One region of the Kaistia sp. UC242_56 genome, then DNA from elsewhere that is predicted to be linked to it. Evidence: predicted binding sites of a transcription regulator. Region 1 holds the regulator's gene; the other holds the start of a gene.
The links. The regulator PhoB, encoded in region 1, activates phosphate uptake and scavenging genes when phosphate is short. The targets are predictions, from matches to a motif close to TGTCATNNANCTGTCAT.
Positions count from the first base shown of each region.

Region 2: a site for PhoB is predicted at 1,925-1,941, ahead of ACHMWQ_RS18320 (esterase-like activity of phytase family protein). Genes of this name have one in related genera too.

Region 1 covers NZ_JBIOAN010000002.1:903,634-909,135, forward strand. Annotated here, with positions in the region: gene pstC (phosphate ABC transporter permease subunit PstC) at 1-319, shown strand, start outside; gene pstA (phosphate ABC transporter permease PstA) at 331-1,233, shown strand; gene pstB (phosphate ABC transporter ATP-binding protein PstB) at 1,230-2,015, shown strand; gene phoU (phosphate signaling complex protein PhoU) at 2,041-2,757, shown strand; gene phoB (phosphate regulon transcriptional regulator PhoB) at 2,790-3,488, shown strand; gene ACHMWQ_RS06970 (GcrA family cell cycle regulator) at 3,699-4,232, opposite strand; gene ACHMWQ_RS06975 (aspartate aminotransferase family protein) at 4,641-5,502, shown strand, end outside.
Region 2 covers NZ_JBIOAN010000002.1:3,311,287-3,316,788, forward strand. Annotated here, with positions in the region: gene ACHMWQ_RS18315 (cupin domain-containing protein) at 1-363, opposite strand, end outside; gene ACHMWQ_RS18320 (esterase-like activity of phytase family protein) at 522-1,856, opposite strand; gene ACHMWQ_RS18325 (alpha/beta hydrolase) at 1,974-3,242, opposite strand; partial or broken gene rpoC (DNA-directed RNA polymerase subunit beta') at 3,445-5,502, opposite strand, start outside.

The sequences.
Region 1 (5,502 bases):
GGAAGTCGTGACCAAGGTGGTGCTGCCCTATACCCGCGTCGGCGTCATCGGCGGCGTCATGCTGGGCCTTGGCCGCGCACTCGGCGAAACCATGGCCGTCACCTTCGTGATCGGCAACGCCCACAAGATCTCCGCCTCGATCCTGTCGCCCGGCACGACCATCTCGGCCTCGATCGCCAACGAATTCACGGAAGCCGTCGGCGATCTCTACACCTCGTCGCTGATCGCGCTCGGCCTGATCCTCTTCGTCATCACCTTCATCGTTCTCGCCGCGGCGCGTCTGCTGCTGATGCGCATGAACGTCAAAGCCGGCAATTGAGGCGCCCGATCATGGCAAGCAATCTCGGCACAATCGGCTCCGGCGGCCTTTCCGCCGCCTCGACGCCCGCCGCCCAGGCGATCTACCGCCGCCGCCGTCGCGGCAACAAGATCCTGCTGACGCTCTCCGTCGGCGCCACCATCTTCGGCCTGGCCTGGCTGGTGCTGATCCTCGGCGCGCTGCTCTATCAGGGCTTCAGCGGTCTCTCGCTGGCGGTCTTCACCGAAATGACGCCGCCGCCGGGCTCGGCCGGTGGTCTTCTGAACGCCATAATGGGCAGCCTGGTCATGACCTTCGGCGGCGTGATCATCGGCACGCCGATCGGCATCCTGGCCGGCACCTACATGTCGGAATACGGCCGCAACAACAAGCTGACGATGGTTGTGCGCTTCATCAACGACATCCTGCTGGCGGCGCCTTCGATCGTCATCGGCCTGTTCGTCTATGAGGTGGTCGTCGTCCGGATGGGGCACTTCTCGGCCTTCGCCGGCATGGCGGCGCTCGCCATCCTGGTCATTCCGGTCGTCGTCCGCACGACGGAGGACATGCTCAACCTGGTGCCGAACCAGCTTCGCGAGGCTGCCGCCTCGCTCGGCCTGCCGCGCTCGATCATGATCCGCCACGTCGCCTACAAGGCCGCGATGTCGGGCATCGTCACCGGCGTGCTGCTGGCGATCGCCCGCGTCAGCGGCGAGACCGCCCCGCTGCTCTTCACCGCGCTGAACAACCAGTTCTGGAGCACCAACCTGAACGCGCCGATGTCGTCGCTGCCGGTGACGATCTTCCAGTTCGCCCTGTCGCCCTATCCGGATTGGCAGAAGCTGGCCTGGACCGGTGCCCTGCTCATCACCTTTACCGTGCTGGCGCTCAACATCGTCGCTCGCGCCTTCCTCAGCCCCAAGGCTCAAAAATGACCCAGTCCGCGATGAACACGGCCGGCATGGCCGAGAAGATCTCGATCCGCAATCTGAAGTTCTTCTACGGCGACAACCTCGCGCTGAAGACCATCAACCTGCCGCTGTTCGAGAAGAAGGTCACCGCTTTCATCGGCCCGTCGGGTTGCGGCAAGTCGACCCTGCTGCGCGTGCTGAACCGGATGTACGACCTCTATCCGCGCCAGCGGGCCGAGGGCGAGGTGATCTTCGACGGCAAGAACGTGCTCGACCCCGACCAGGACCGCAACATGCTGCGCGCCCGCGTCGGCATGGTGTTCCAGAAGCCGACGCCATTCCCGATGTCGATCTACGACAACATCGCCTTCGGCATCCGCCTCTATGAAAACATCTCGCGCTCCGAGATGGACGGCCGGGTCGAGGCGGCGCTGACGCGCGGCGCGCTCTGGAACGAGGTCAAGGACAAGCTGCACACCAGCGGTCTCAGCCTCTCCGGCGGCCAGCAGCAGCGCCTCTGCATCGCCCGCACCATCGCGGTGCGGCCGGAAGTCGTGCTGTTCGACGAGCCCTGCTCGGCGCTCGATCCGATCTCGACCGCCAAGATCGAGGAACTGATCGACGAACTGACGACCGACTACACGATCGCCATCGTCACCCACAACATGCAGCAGGCCGCCCGCGTCTCGGACTACACGGCCTTCATGTATCTCGGCGAGCTGATCGAGTTCGACGAGACCACGAAGATCTTCACCGCCCCGAGCGACAAGCGCACGCAGGACTACATCACCGGTCGCTTCGGCTAAGCCGGGCCACGGGTAGGAGCACGACATGTCCGAACACATCGTTTCCAAGTACGACGAAGAACTGAACGACGTCGCCCGCCGCATCGCCGAGATGGGCGGCATGGCCGAGCGTCTCGTCGACGTCGCGGTCGGCGCGCTGATGCGCGTCGATGCCGCGACCGCCCGCACCGTCATCGCGGACGACAAGAAGCTCGACGTGCTGCAGCGCGAATGCGAAGAGCGCGCCATCATGATCATCGCCCGGCGCCAGCCCATGGCGATGGACCTGCGCGAAGTCATCGCCGCGCAGCGTATCGCCAGCGATCTCGAGCGCATCGGCGACCTAGCCAAGAACATCGCCAAGCGCGTCATTGCGCTGGACGGCCACATCCAGTCCAAGCGTTTCAACACCGGCGTCGAGCACATGGCGCAGCTGTCGCTGGCGCAGCTCAAGGACGTGCTGGATTCCTACGCGACCCGCGACGTCGACCAAGCCTACCAGGTCTGGAAGCGCGACGAAGAAATCGACGCCATGTACACGTCGCTCTTCCGCGAGCTGCTGACCTACATGATGGAAGATCCGCGCAACATCACCTTCTGCACGCATCTCCTGTTCTGCGCCAAGAACATCGAGCGCATCGGCGACCATGCGACCAATATCGCCGAGACGGTCTATTATGTCGTCACCGGCCAGGTCCTGGCCGAGGATCGTCCCAAGCAGGACGAATCCAGCACGACCGCCGTCGCGTATGAGAAGAACTGACGCCTGCGTCAGGTTTACTGGGATATCCGTGAATGACGCCACGCGTTATGATCGTTGAGGACGAGGAGGCGCTGAGCCTCCTCCTCCGCTACAACCTCGAAGCCGAGGGCTATGCCGTCGAGGTGGTGCCGCGCGGCGACGACGCCGAGATGCGCCTGCTCGAAACCGTACCCGACCTGCTGCTGCTCGACTGGATGCTGCCGGGCATTTCCGGCATCGAGCTGTGCCGCCGCCTGCGGGCGCGCGACGCCACCCGCACCCTGCCGGTGATCATGCTGACGGCGCGCGGCGAGGAACAGGAACGCATCCGGGGCCTTGCCACCGGCGCCGACGACTATGTCGTCAAGCCGTTCTCCGTGCCGGAACTGATGGCCCGCGTGCGCGCCATCCTGCGCCGCTCGAAGCCGGAGGTAATCGCCTCGTTGCTGCGCGCCGGCGACATCGAGCTCGACCGCGAGACGCATCGCGTCCGCCGCTCCGGCCGCGAGCTGCATCTCGGCCCGACCGAGTTCCGCCTGCTCGAATATCTGATGAAGAGCCCGGGCCGCGTGTTTTCCCGCGAGCAGCTGCTCGACGGCGTCTGGGGCCGCGACGTCTATGTCGACGAGCGCACGGTCGACGTGCATATCGGTCGGCTGCGCAAGGCGGTCAATCGCGGCCGCGTCAAGGACCCGATCCGCACGGTGCGCGGCTCCGGCTACTCCTTCGACGACCAGTTCGCGATGGCGTGAGGCGTTCCCTTGCCTCTCCCGGATGGGAGGGGCGGGGCAGTCTTCCAAAAATTCAGCCCAACCAAAAAGCCGCGTGGCCCTCCACGCGGCTTTTTGCATGCAACGAGCCAGGGCACAAAAAAAGGCCGTGCGCCCCGGGGGAGGCGGCACGGCCAGACTTGCATCGCAGGCCGACGGTGGGAGGACGCCGTCAGCCGCGGCGCGGCGCAATCAGGCGCCGACAGCCTTCTTCTGGCGACGATCATGCACGGGCTGATAGGCAACCCGCGAATGATATTCGCAATAGGGAATGCCGGAATTCGAGCGCTGGCCGCAGAAGTGGAAATCCTCGGTGCTGGGATCGCCGATCGGCCACTTGCAGGTCTGCTCGGTCAGGGTGAGGATCGTCGCGTGCAGGCTGATCGGAACGACGACGTCGTCCGAGCCAACCGCCCTGGGCATGCGCCGCGGCTCGGGTGCGATCTGGCTCATCGGCTTCAGGGCCGTGTTGCCGGCGACGAGTGGCCTGACGGGATTGGGGCGCCCTGTCGTGACCGAGCGTCCGTTGGTGGCAGCCGCGGGCTTGCGGGCGCGAGCGACCGGCGCCGTTGCCGGCTTGGCACGGCCGGAAAGGCTCAGCCGGTGTACCTTGCCGATGACCGCATTGCGCGTTACGCCGCCGAGTTCCGAAGCGATCTGGCTTGCGCTCAAGCCGTCGGTCCAGAGTTTTTTCAGCAACTCAACCCGTTCGTCCGTCCAAGTCATAGCGTGTCCTTGTCGGTCGGAGCGATACCCGGAATCCTGTCGCGGTCGTTCAGCCGGGATGCCGGACGACTGCGGACGCCATACAAGGGTCAGGGGGAGGTACCTGCTCGATATTTCGTGTCTTAACGAAAATTAAGATACTATATGGCGTGACTCGGTGACAAGAGTCGGAGGGATGGGTAGCGGCCGATCGGGCTGTTTTCCCCAACTTGCGACGGATTTCGGATCCATGAGTCCCGTCAATCGCTTAGCCGTCATGACCGCGCGCGAGCGGCGATTTCATTGACACAAATCGTCACGACCGTGATATAAGGGCAACGCATAAAGGTGCTGCCCGGCGCGTTGGCCTCGGGCGGCACCTTTGATTTTTAAGCACCCATTTCCGTGGTTTCATCCGAAGGAGGGGATATGAGCGCCCCCGATACCAGCGTTAAAAAGACCTCGTCCAGCCTCTATGACACCTTTTCGCGTGCGCCGCTCGAGTTCGAGCGAGGCGAGGGGGCCTGGGTCTTTACGCGAGAGGGCGACGCTTATCTCGATTTCTCCGCCGGCATCGCGGTGAACACGCTCGGCCATGCCAATCCGATCCTGGTGCAGGCGCTGACCGAACAGGCCGGCAAGCTCTGGCACACCTCGAACCTGTTCCGGATCCCGGGCCAGGAGAAGCTTGCCGACACGCTGGTCGCCAATACCTTCGCCGACCGGGTCTTCTTCGCCAATTCGGGCGCCGAGGCCAACGAGGCAGCCATCAAGACGGCGCGGCGCTATCATTACGTCAACGGCCAGCCCGACCGGTACCGCATCCTCACCATCGAGGGCGCGTTCCACGGCCGGACCCTGGCGACGCTCGCCGCCGGCGGGCAGCAGAAATATCTCGACGGCTTCGGCCCGAAGGCGGACGGCTTCGACCAGGTGCCGTTCGGCGACATGGCGGCGATCAAGGCCGCGGTGACGCCGGCGACCGCCGCCATCATGATCGAGCCGATCCAGGGCGAGGGCGGCGTGCGCGCCTTCCCGAACGCCTTCCTGCGCGAGCTCCGGGCGCTTTGCGACGCCGAGGGCATGCTGCTGATCATGGACGAGGTCCAGACCGGCATCGGCCGCACCGGCAAGCTGTTCGCCTATGAATGGACCGGCATCGCGCCCGACATCCTGACGGCGGCCAAGGGCATTGGCGGCGGCTTCCCGCTCGGCGCCTGCCTCGCCACCAACGAGGCGGCCAAGGGCATGACTCCCGGCACGCATGGCACCACCTTCGGCGGCAATCCGC
Region 2 (5,502 bases), 2.4 Mb from region 1:
GGTTTCGTCGCCGACGACTCGGCCGTTATGGCGGTGATCGACCATTTCCGCAAACGAATCCCCCGCCTTGAAGATTCGCTTCGCCCCGCCCTCGCTGTCGACCTCGATGGTCCCGGCCAGGATGTAGGCGTAGGCCGGCACCGGATGGGTGTGCCAGCCGGTCTCGCCGCCCGCCGGAATCTCGACGATCAGGCTCTGCACTTCGGGATCGGAAAAGCTCGGGTAGTGGATCGGATCGCCACTCGTCGTCGTGGTCGTCTGCAGGATGCGCTTCACCTTGACGGAGGGCTTGTAGCTCTCCTCGGCAAACGCGGCGGTAACAGCGAGCGTCGCGCCGAGCGCGATCAATGTCAGCAGTTTCATCCTGGCCCCTCCCCGGGCGCGCTCCATGGAGCGCATCGGTAGCTGCCCCTTTCCGGAGCAGCTCTCCTCAGCGTCATTGCTAGAGAGTTCGACGCCAAAGGAAAAGGGCCGCCCGGAGGCGACCCTTCATCATGATGAACGCTTGTAGCCGCCGCCCGCTATTCGGCCTTCAGGAAGTCGCCGACCTCGAGCACGATGAACTCGTTGTTGTCGGCCTTACCCTGCGCGCGACCGACCGAGAACGGGAAGTTGTTGTCGTCGGCGACGATGATGTGGGTCTCGTCGATCCGGTCGACATTCTCGATGGTCTCAAACGGGAAGGTGAAGACGCCGTCCTTCGAGCCGACGCGAGCGACGGCGTTCGGATCCTTGATGTTCATCAGGTCGATAAAGCCGATCTTGCGCACGACGCCGTCGGCATCGGTCTTGGAGAGATCGACCAGGTAGATGCGCTTGAACTTGGCCGGCGTCTCCGCCCAGCCCTCGCGGGCATCGCCCTGCCCGCCATCGCGCTCGATCACGAGCGCGCGGTTGGCGTCGATCATGTTGAAGTCGCCGATCGCGTTGCCGAAGTCCTCAAGCGGATAGTAGCGGACCGTATCGGCGAAGGCTTTCGAGGCAATGTCGAAATCGAAGATCGGCAGCACCGACTTGCCGCCCTTCTCGACGAACTTGCCGGCCTTGGCGTCCCAGGGCGCGCCTTCCAGCATGGGATGCAGGGTCTTGCCATCCGCTGACAGCGCCATGCCTTCAAAACCCTTGGAGCGGCGCACGTTGAATTCGGGCATCGGCTTGTCGGGACCGGCCGGCATGACGACCGCATAATTGTCGGGGCTGCGATAGGTCACGCCGGCAACGACGGTCTCCTTGAGGCTGAGCACCGTGCCATCCGCATCCACCTCGACCAGGTAGGGGCCGAACTCATCGCCGATCCAGAAATGCTCGCCGACCTTCTGGATGCTCTCGGGATCGAAGTCGGCGCCGGTGAGGTAGCGGGCATCCGTATTCTCGTTGACCACCCGGAACGGGACGACACGGGTCGGGTCCTTGACGAAGACCGTCTTGACGATCTCGATGCGGCCCGTCTTCCAGTCCGGCTTGACGATGTGGAACATGATCATCGCGTCGGCGGAATTGGCCTTGGCGCCAAAGCCGTTGTCGGTCAGCACGACATAAGTACCGTCGCCGAGCGGGCGGATACCGGAGAAGCCCTGCACGGGCTGGCCGGCGAACGGACGGGCCAGGCCGGTCTTCTCGTCGAAGATCGAATAGAGACGATCGAAGCGGCGGCCGAAATCGGCGCCCGTACCGGTGTAGCGGCCGGAGGTATTGAGCGTAGCGGGCGCATCGGCAGGCGGCACGGCGAAGCTCTGGGCCGGCAGCACGGCGTGCTGGCTCAGCACGGCATCGAACCGCGTGGGCTCGGCAGCGGAGGCGCTCGCCGCCATGGCGACGAGCGAAAGGCCGGCGAGAAAGAACTGGCGAGGCGACATGGACAAATCTCCGTTCGGGATAACGGAGATCTCCTAGGTGGCCCATGTCTCAGCCGAGCGACACCGCAATGTCACCTTCATGACAGGCCGCCGAACAGTCGCGACCCGGCGTAGCCCCTAATAGGCCACGCCGCTGGGCTTCAGCAGCGCGCCAGCCGTATCGGCATTATCCGATAGCGTGTTGCCGAGCGCCTTGATCTGGGAGTTGTAGGTATCGCGGGTATCCGGATCGATGATGGCGACCGGCGCGGTCACGATCAGGCCGGCCGCGGTGCCAACGCTGGCGGCAGCGCCCGTTGTCACGGCAACGAGCTTGTCACCGAACGCCGTCTTCGAATCCGTCATGGTCTGGCCTTCGGCGAGACGCGCCCCGATCAACTGCACAACTTCGGGGCTCGCGGCGAACTTCGCATGGTTCAGCCGGTCATCCGTATGCAACTTGGTCAGGTCGATGACGGTGATCTTGTCCTGCTGCAGCTCGGACGCAAATGGCTCCTGGGCGACGTTGATCTGCCCCAGACGTTCGACATTGCCCCAGACGCGCCGCGAAACCTTCAAGGCGCGATCATCCTGCGAGACGAACAGGGTAACATTCGGCCCGTTGACGCCGATATCGGCCATCTGGCGGCGGAAGACGTCGATATCGACGTCCGGCGCAGCCAGCATGACGTTCTTGATCTTAGGCGCGATGCGCTTGTCGCGGATCGCCATCTGGCGCAGCGCCTCCAGCGTCACCCAATTGCCCATGGAGTGGGCCAGGATCGAGACTTCGTCGACATTGGGATCATCCGCAAGCGCCTTCAGCAGAAGCTCGAGCGCATCGCGCGAATAGTTGTTGCTCTCCCGGTCATAGCCATAGGCAAGGACGCTGCCGCGCGAGGGCCACGTGAACAGGATCGGCACGACGTCCGAATCCGAGTCATGCACGATCTGGGCAAAGCGATAGACGGCGTCTTCAAAACGGTTGTTGAAGCCATGGATGAAGACCAAGGCCTGACGCTTCGGTGTTGCCTTGATGCGCTTGTTGAACCATGCCCTCGCTTGAGCGAGGTTCATATCCTCGGCCTTGACCGTGACGAAATCCGTGGCGGGATTTCCCGGCAGCTTCTTCGGCCACTGCACGTCGCCCTTTTTCCGGATCGAGTCCGGCGGGATCGAGACAACGATGTTGGCAAAATCGATGGCCCGGCCGCGTTCACCCGTGAACATCTGGCCAGGGACGGTCGAACGCTGGCGCGTGGTCGCGACGGCCATGTCGACCGTGGTGCTGCCGGGAACGGGCGCCGTGATCGACACGGGAAGCAGCACGTCTTTCGGACGGCCGCCGCAGCCTGCAAGCAAGCCAACGAGCACGAGGCTCGTGACACCAGTCCGGACCAGAACCATCAGGCTACGCAAGTTGACCTACCCCCGAAAAACACGAAGCCTTCGCCATTCCCCAGCCAAGCTCCGCAACGCTCATTGTAGCCTATCCTGAAAGCAAGTTGCATGTCTGGCCCGCTGGCGACAACAAACTTCGGGAGCGCGGCTTCTGCGCCACGAAAAAGGCCGCCCGAAGGCGGCCTTTTCCATTCCTGGACCGAGTGGATTACTCGGCCGCGTTGGTCAGATCACCGAGCAGGCCAGCAGGCGCTGCCGCCGGCTGCGACGCTGCCGAGGAACGGCGACGCTCCTCGAGGATCAGCTCGTCGCGCTTGGTCGCGATCTCGCGGATACGGCCCATCGTTCCACCGGTACCCGCCGGGATGAGGCGGCCGACGATGATGTTCTCCTTGAGACCCTCGAGCGGATCGACCTTGCCGTTGACGGCCGCCTCGGTGAGGACGCGGGTCGTTTCCTGGAAGGACGCTGCCGAGAAGAACGAACGCGTCTGCAGGCTGGCCTTGGTGATGCCGAGCAGGACCGGGTTGCCCTGGGCAGGCTTCTTGCCCTCGGACTTGGCCTTCTCGTTCACCACGTCGAACTCCAGGCGATCGATCTGCTCGCCGTTGAAGAACTCCGTCTCGCCGGCATCATAGACCTCGACCTTCTGCAGCATCTGGCGAACGATCACCTCGATGTGCTTGTCGTTGATCTGCACGCCCTGCAGGCGATAGACGTCCTGGATCTCGTTGACGAGGTAGGCCGCGAGTGCCTCCACGCCCTTGATCGCCAGGATGTCATGCGGCGCAGGGTTGCCGTCCATGATGTAGTCGCCCTTCTCCACGGCGTCGCCTTCCTGGAGATGGAACGGCTTGCCCTTCGGGATCAGGTACTCGATCGGCTCCAGCAACTCGCCATCCAGACCGACCGATCCCTCGACCGGCTCAACGATGACGCGACGCTTGTTCTTGTAGTCGCGGCCGAAGCGGATCGTGCCGTCCATCTCTGCGATGATGGCGTGATCCTTCGGACGACGGGCCTCGAACAGCTCCGCCACGCGCGGCAGACCGCCCGTGATGTCGCGCGTCTTGGCGCCTTCCGTCGGAATACGCGCCAGCACGTCGCCAGCGTGAACCGTCGAACCGGGATCGACCGACAGAATGGTCTCGACCGACAGCATGTACCGGGCTTCACCGCCACGGGCCAGCTTGAGGATCTTGCCGTCCTTGCCCTTGATCACGATCGCCGGCTTCAGATCGCCGCCGCGCGGATTGGCACGCCAGTCGATGACGACGCGCTTGGTGATGCCGGTCGCCTCGTCGGCCGTTTCCACGACCGAGATGCCTTCGACCATGTCTTCATAGCCGACGATACCCGAGACTTCCGTCAGAACCGGACGGGTGTAGGGATCCCACTCGGCCAGACGCTGCCCGCGCTTGACCTGGTCACCCTCGTCGACGTGAACGCGCGAACCATAGGTGACGCGGTTGACCGCGCGCTCCATGCCGTCCTTGTCGACGATGACGATCGCCATGTTGCGGCCGAGGGCCACCAGCTTGCCGCCGGAGTCGCGGACCACGTTGCGGTTACGCATCGTGACCGTGCCTTCGAAGCTCGAACTCGATGAAGGAAGAGTCGACCACCTGTGCCGTGCCACCGATGTGGAACGTGCGCATGGTGAGCTGCGTGCCGGGCTCGCCGATGGACTGGGCCGCGATAACACCAACGGCCTCGCCCATGTTGACGGTCGTGCCGCGCGCCAGATCGCGACCGTAGCAGGCCGCGCAGACGCCGATCTTCGTGTCGCAGGTCAGCACCGAGCGGATCTTGACCGCCTGGACGCCAGCCTTCTCGACGCGATCGACATCCTTCTCGACGATCAGGTGACCGGCCGGAACCAGCACTTCGCCGGTCGCGCCCGAAACGATGTCCTCGGCAGCCGTACGACCGAGAATCCGCAGGCCGAGCGAAGCGACGACCTGGCCGCTGTCGATCACTGCCTGCATCTTCAGGCCGTTCGTCGTGCCGCAATCCTGCGCAATGATGATGCAGTCCTGCGCCACGTCGACGAGACGACGCGTCAGATAGCCCGAGTTCGCCGTCTTCAAGGCGGTGTCGGCCAGACCCTTACGGGCACCGTGGGTCGAGTTGAAGTACTCGAGAACGGTCAGGCCTTCCTTGAAGTTCGAGATGATCGGGTTCTCGATGATCTCGCCCGACGGCTTGGTCATCAGACCGCGCATGCCGGCAAGCTGCTTCATCTGGGTCGGCGAACCACGAGCAC